3 regions of the Bradyrhizobium sp. NBAIM18 genome follow, and region 1 is predicted to be linked to each of the others. Evidence: predicted binding sites of a transcription regulator. Region 1 holds the regulator's gene; each other region holds the start of a gene.
The links. Region 1 encodes PhoB, which activates phosphate uptake and scavenging genes when phosphate is short. Its sites were predicted from a motif close to TGTCATNNANCTGTCAT; they were not measured.
Positions count from the first base shown of each region.

Region 1 (2,266 bases):
CAGGCGGCGCGCGTTTCCGACAAGACCGCCTTCATGTATCTCGGCGAGTTGATCGAGTTCGACGACACCAGCAAGATCTTCACGTCGCCGAGCGATCGGCGCACGCAGGATTACATCACCGGCCGGTTCGGCTGAGGAGACGGAACATGGGTTCTGAACATACCGTAAAGGCTTTCGACAGCGACCTTCAGGAGCTCACCCGCCTGGTCGCCGAGATGGGCGGCATCGCCGAGCGCATGATCGTCGATTCCGTCGACGCGCTGATCCGCCGCGACGTCGCGCTCGGCCAGCGCGTCGTCGCCACCGACGTCGAACTCGACGCGCTGCAGAAGCGCATCGAGGAGCGCGCCGTGCTCACCATCGCCCGCCGCCAGCCGATGGCCGTCGACCTGCGCGAGATCGTCGGCGCGATGCGCGTTGCGACCGATCTCGAGCGCATCGGCGATCTCGCCAAGAACATGGGCAAGCGCGTCGCGGCGCTGGAGACGGATTTCCATCCGCTCAAGCTGTTCCGCGGCCTGGAGCACATGACCGACCTCGTGCAGCAGCAGGTCAAGTCGGTGCTGGACGCCTATGCCGCGCACGACCTGCCGGCGGCGATGGCGGTGTGGAAGGGCGACGAGGAAGTCGACGCCATCTGCACCTCGCTGTTCCGCGAGCTCCTCACCTACATGATGGAAGATCCGCGCAACATCTCGTTCTGCATCCACCTGATGTTCTGTGCCAAGAACATCGAGCGGATCGGCGACCACGCCACCAACATCGCCGAGACCGTGTTCTACATGATCGAGGGCCAGGCGATCACCGACAAGCGGCCGAAGGGCGACATGACGACCTTCGCCACGACGCTGCCGAACACCTGACGACTTAAGGAGCTACGACCACATGGGCGCACGCATTATGGTGGTTGAGGACGAGGAAGCTCTCACCGAGCTTCTTCGCTACAACCTCGAAGGCGACGGCTATGACGTCGAGACGGTGATGCGCGGCGATGATGCCGACACCCGCCTCAAGGAGCACATTCCCGATCTGATCGTGCTCGACTGGATGCTGCCGGGCCTGTCAGGCATCGAGCTGTGCCGGCGGCTTCGGACCCGCCCCGAGACCAAGCAGCTGCCGATCATCATGCTCACCGCGCGCGGCGAGGAGAGCGAACGGGTGCGCGGGCTCGCGACCGGCGCGGATGATTATATCGTCAAGCCGTTCTCGGTGCCGGAGCTGCTTGCGCGCGTGAAGGGCCTGCTCAGGCGTGCGAGTCCCGAGCGCCTCGCCACCGTGCTCGCCTATGGCGATATCGAGCTCGACCGCGACAAGCGCCGCGTGGCGCGCTCGGGCCGGCCGATCGATCTCGGTCCGACCGAATATCGCCTGCTGGAGTTCTTCCTGGAGCATCCCGGCCGCGTGTTCTCGCGCGAGCAGCTGCTCGACAGCGTCTGGGGCCGCGACATCTACATCGACGAGCGCACCGTCGACGTCCATATCGGCCGCCTGCGCAAGCTGCTCAATCTTGGCCGCGAGCAGGACCCGATCCGCACCGTCCGCGGCGCCGGCTACGCGTTGGACGATCGCTTCGCGAAGGCTGAGCAGACGTAAGCTGGTTTAGCGAGCTGCGGCTACAAATCTAGGCCGTCATCCCGGGGCGCGCGCAGCGCGAGCCCGGGATCTCAGCGCGAGCGCTTGCGCTCGTCGCGATAACCACAGTACGTGGTTTGACGAAGACTCGGAGTGACCATCTGGCGCAACGATTGCGCCCTGTGGTTATGGATCCCCGCCCCCTGTGCGCAATCGCGCACTAGGCGGGGATGACACCGAGTGATTGGTGCCGTCATCGTGTGACGGCTGCAGTCTTCGATCAAGCTTGGCGATCAACTAAGTCCGCAAGCTCACCGCGTGCCCGGTTTCGGTGCTGCGCGACGGCGATCCGCTGCGGGCTGATAGGCCACGCGCGAATGCTGGGCACAATAGGGCAGGCCGGAGAGCGCCTTGCCGCCGCAGAAGAAGAAATCCGGGCTCGAGGGATCGCCGACCGGCCAGTGGCAGGTCGCCTCGTTCAATTCCAGCAGCGACAGCCGCTGGCTCATCGGCACCACGTTGTCGTAGGTAACCGGCTCAGCTTCCAACTCGACCTCGAAGGCCTGCGCCAACGCGGTGTTGCCGCGCGCGACGGGGCGGGTCACCCGCATCATATGCTGCGCGGGCCGTGCCTTGCGCGGCCGCGGCGCTGCCGATGAAGGGCTCTTGGCGCGGCCGGACAGGCCGAGCCGGT
Region 1 is NZ_JADYVO010000020.1:93,731-95,996, forward strand. It holds gene pstB (phosphate ABC transporter ATP-binding protein PstB) at 1-135, shown strand, start outside; gene phoU (phosphate signaling complex protein PhoU) at 147-863, shown strand; gene phoB (phosphate regulon transcriptional regulator PhoB) at 886-1,593, shown strand; gene I6F17_RS30640 (GcrA family cell cycle regulator) at 1,884-2,266, opposite strand, start outside.

Region 2 (2,266 bases), on a different contig from region 1:
CGCGCGGAAACAGCGCTTCGTTCATCTGCAGGCGCTCGAACAGGTCGAAAGGCTTGATCGACGCCTGCAGCGTGGCGACCCCGTCGATGCCGGGGCCGCGCAGCTCGAAGCTGCGCCCGGCGGCGAGGCCGTCGATCTGGACGATCACCGTGGTCGAGCGGTCCGGATACTCGCTGGTGCCGAACGCGAAGGATTCGAACGAGGGCAAGGCGCCGCCGTCACTGATGAGCGCGAAGGAAGCGATCGACGAATCCTGCACGACCGGCGCGCCGGTGTGGAACTTGAGCCACTTCGTCACGTCCGAGCTTTCCGCCATCCGCGCATCGAGCCACAGCGGCGTGTCGTGATCGAACAGCGTCAGCGCGATCGCTGCGGTGCCGCGCATCATCGTATCAGGCGCGCCCGCCATCGGCACGATGCGCTGGACCGAGCCCGGCCGTGCCATGGCGTCCATGACCGAGCGAAAGGTCGATTGCGCCGACAGCACCTTGTCGGCGAAACCCGGCGGCAGCTCCGCAATCGTGGTCATGATCTCACCCCTCACCGCGCACCATGGTGTAGAAATCAACCTTCGTTGCGGCGGCCGCTGCCGCCGCCTGCTTGCGCCTGACCATAAGCTGCTCGCGCAATGGCGCGATAACGTCGCGCTCCACCGCGCCGCCGAAATCGCGGGACTGCACCAGCGCGTCGCACAGCGCGATCAGCCGCGCCTTCTCACCGTCGCGCCCGAGCGTGTAGCCGAACCCGACCTCGCCGCTCGCAAGCCGCACCGCGGCGCGCGACACCGTGGCTTCGCCGAGATTGAACGGCGCGCCGTCGCCGCCGACCCGGCCGCGCAGCATGACGAGGCCGTTCTCCGGCGTGCGCAGATCGTGGTGATCCGGGAGAGACAAGTTGCGGAGGCGAGCGGCGATCTCGCCCGCCTCCGCGTGCGCCAGCACCGCCATTGCGGCCTTGCGCTGGGCTTGCTGGTCGTTGTGCTGGGTCACCTGGTCCACCGAACCTTCTACAGAACTTGCCGCACCGAAGTTGTCTATGATAGTAGACAACTTCATACGGACGCGCCATGACTGTTTCGTGACAATGCTGTGATTTCTGGAGTAGGTTTCCCGCGACATGAGCATGCAGGACACAGCCTCCTCGGGCGTCGCGCTATGGCGCCTCGTGGCCGATGGCATCGAGCGCGGCATCGCCGACGGTCGCTTTGCGGCCGGCGACAAATTGCCGGGCGAGATGGAGATCGCCGAAACCTATCGCGTCAACCGCCACACCGTGCGGCGCGCGTTGGCAGCCCTCGCCGAGCGCGGCCTGGTGCGCGCCGAGCGCGGCAGTGGAACCTATGTCGAGGCGCAAAAGCTCGCGTATCCCTTGCGCTCGCGCACGCGCTTCTCCGAGATCGTCGGCGCCGATGGCCGCGAACCGCATGGCCGGCTGATCGAGACGACCGATGACGTTGCGACGCGCGAGCTCGCACGAGAGCTGGGATTGAAGACCGGCGCGCCGCTGGTGCGGATCGAGGCGATTCGCCTCGCCGACCGCACCCCGATCTGTGTTTCCACCACCTGGCTCTCGGCTGACCTGTTCCCGGATGCGGGCGCCGTGTTCGCGGCAACGCGCTCCATGACCAAGCTGCTGGAGCATTTCGGCGTCCGCGACTATCGCCGCGGCGCGACCCGAATCACCGCCGGCATCGTCGACGCGAGCGACGCCGCACGGCTCGACCTGGCGCTGGGGCGGCCGATCCTGGTGGTCGACGCCACCGACCACGATCTCACGGGCAAGCCGCTGATGACGAAGCACTCGCGCTTTGCGGCAGAGCGGGTGGAGTTTTTGGTAGAGAACGGGTGAGGTTTATCCTCCCCTTCTGGAGAGATTCGTAGGGTGGGCAAAGGCGCACTTGCGCCGTGCCCACCATCTATTCTGAGTCGCGGCAGAAGTGGTGGGCACGCTTCGCTTTGCCCACCCTATGAGACCTGCGATCAGGCCACCGCCCGCCGCCCAATGATCGCAAAGCGTAGCTTGCCCGAGATGAAATCGATCGCAGCGACCGCGACCAGGATCATCAGGATCAGGAACGACACTTTCTGCCACTCCAGCACGCGGATCTGCTCGGCGAGCTGAAGGCCGATGCCGCCGGCGCCGACGATGCCGATGATGGTGGCCGAGCGTGTGTTGGACTCGATGAAATAGAGCACCTGGCCGGCAATCACCGGCAGCACCTGCGGCATCAGGCCGAAGCGAATCTCGTGCAGGGCGCTGCCGCCGG
Region 2 is NZ_JADYVO010000009.1:182,382-184,647, reverse strand. It holds gene phnH (phosphonate C-P lyase system protein PhnH) at 1-529, opposite strand, end outside; gene phnG (phosphonate C-P lyase system protein PhnG) at 534-998, opposite strand; gene phnF (phosphonate metabolism transcriptional regulator PhnF) at 1,117-1,848, shown strand; gene phnE (phosphonate ABC transporter, permease protein PhnE) at 1,980-2,266, opposite strand, start outside.
Region 2: a site for PhoB is predicted at 1,067-1,083, ahead of phnF (phosphonate metabolism transcriptional regulator PhnF). Genes of this name have one in related genera too.

Region 3 (2,266 bases), on a different contig from region 1:
CCAGCGCCATTGCGAGCAGGAAGCCAACCAGCGGCGACAGCACGATCGCCAGCACGGTCTTGGACAGGCCGCTCCACACCGCGGCCGAAATACCGGCCTTGGCCAAGCCGCCGCCGACGAGCCCGCCGATCAGCGCGTGCGACGACGACGATGGAATGCCGAGCGCCCAGGTCACGAGGTTCCAGACGATGGCGCCGACGAGGGCTGCGAAGATCACCTGGGCGTCGACGACCGCGGGATCGATGATGCCGGTGCCGATGGTCTGGGCGACGTGCAGCCCGAACACCAGGAAGGCGATGAAATTGAAGAACGCGGCCCAGAACACCGCGAATTGCGGTCGCAGCACGCGGGTCGAAACGATGGTCGCGATCGAATTGGCGGCGTCGTGCAGGCCGTTCAGGAAATCGAACAGCAGCGCGACGGCGATCAGGCCGACCAGGACAGGAAAAGCCAACGCAGCATCCACGGCGGCCCGCCCTACACTTGCTCGATGACGATGCTGTTGATCTCATTGGCGACGTCGTCGAAGCGGTCGGCCACCTTCTCGAGATGGTCGTAGATCTCGACCCCGACGATGAAATCCATCGCATTGCCGTCGCGATGCTTGAGGAACAGCTCCTTCAGGCCGATGTCGTGGAGATCGTCGACCCGCCCCTCCAGCTTGCCGAGCTCTTCGGTGATGGCCGTCAGCATCGCGACGTTGGGTCCGATAGACTGCATCAACGGCAGCGCGCGCCCGACCAGATTGGCGCATTCGATCAGAAGCCCGCCGATCTCGCGCATGGGCGGCTCGAAGCTGCGAACCTCGAACAGCATGACGGCCTTGGCCGTCTGCTGCATCTGGTCGATCGCATCGTCCAGCGAGGTGATCAGGTTCTTGATGTCGCCGCGGTCGAACGGGGTGATGAAGGTGCGCCGCACCGCTGTCAGCACCTCACGCGTGATGTTATCGGCGTCGTTCTCGAACTGGTTGACGCGCTGGCAAAAGACCGGCGTCTCCTCGCCCCCGTTGAGCATGCCCTGGAGCGCGACTGCGCCTTGGATCACCGTCTGGGCATGCCGATCGAACAGGTCGAAGAACCGCTCTTCCCTGGGCAGGAACGCACGAAACCATCGCATCATGGGAGTAGGCTACCGGTTGGAAAATGGTCAGGCCCGTGAGGGCTATCATAAAACTGTCATAGACCATTTTCGATCCGCGCGCGTGTCGCCTCACGCCCGCGGAGCCGGGTCATCCACCGCTTTCACGCATCAATGAAATTAATGCAACATCAATTACTTAGAGCGAGCGCCGGAAGTAATGCGCGATTTCGCCGACGACGCCGCGGCGGAAGGTGAGCACGCAGACCACGAAGATCGCACCCTGGATCACCGTCACCCATTGGCCGAAGCCCGCCAGATATTGCTGCATGGCGATGATCACGAAGGCGCCGACCACGGGACCGAAAACGGTGCCGAGCCCGCCGACCAGCGTCATCAGCACGACCTCGCCCGACATCGTCCAGTGCACGTCGGTCAGCGAGGCGTTTTGCGCCACGAACACCTTCAGCGCACCGGCAAGGCCGGCGAGCGTCCCCGACAGCACGAAGGCCAGGAACTTGTATTGGTCGGTGCGGTAGCCGAGCGAGATCGCGCGCTGCTCGTTCTCGCGGATCGACTTCAGCACCTCGCCGAACGGCGAGTTGATGATGCGGAAGATCAGGAGGAAGCCGGCGAGGAAGCCGACCAGCACGACATAGTACAGCACCGTCGGCTTGGACAGATCGAGCACGCCGAACATGCGTCCCTGCGGGATGCCCTGGATGCCGTCCTCACCATGGGTGAACGGGGCCTGGAGATAGATGAAGTACAGGAGCTGCGACAGCGCCAGCGTGATCATCGAGAAATAGATGCCCTGGCGTCGGATCGAGATGTAGCCGGTGACGATCGAGAGCACGAACGCCGCGGCGACGCCGACGAGAATGCCGAGCTCGGGCGGCAGCGCCCAGACCTTCAGCGCATGCGCGCTGCAATAGCCGGCCGTGCCTAAGAACATCGCGTGGCCGAACGACAGCAAGCCGCCATAGCCGACCAGCAGATTGAAGGCGCAGGCGAGCAGCGCAAAGCACAGCGCCTGCATCACGAAGAACGGATAGACGCCAGTGAACGGCACCGCTGCGAGCAGCAGCGCCATCACTGCGAATACAATCATCTCGTCGCGCATTGCGCGCGGGGTCACAGGAAGCGTGTCGTCCGTCAGGGTTGTCATCTCAGGCCGCCCTTCCCG
Region 3 is NZ_JADYVO010000002.1:342,523-344,788, forward strand. It holds gene I6F17_RS05695 (inorganic phosphate transporter) at 1-466, opposite strand, end outside; gene I6F17_RS05700 (DUF47 domain-containing protein) at 478-1,122, opposite strand; gene I6F17_RS05705 (branched-chain amino acid ABC transporter permease) at 1,280-2,248, opposite strand; gene I6F17_RS05710 (branched-chain amino acid ABC transporter permease) at 2,250-2,266, opposite strand, start outside.
Region 3: a site for PhoB is predicted at 1,166-1,182, ahead of I6F17_RS05700 (DUF47 domain-containing protein). Genes of this name have one in related genera too.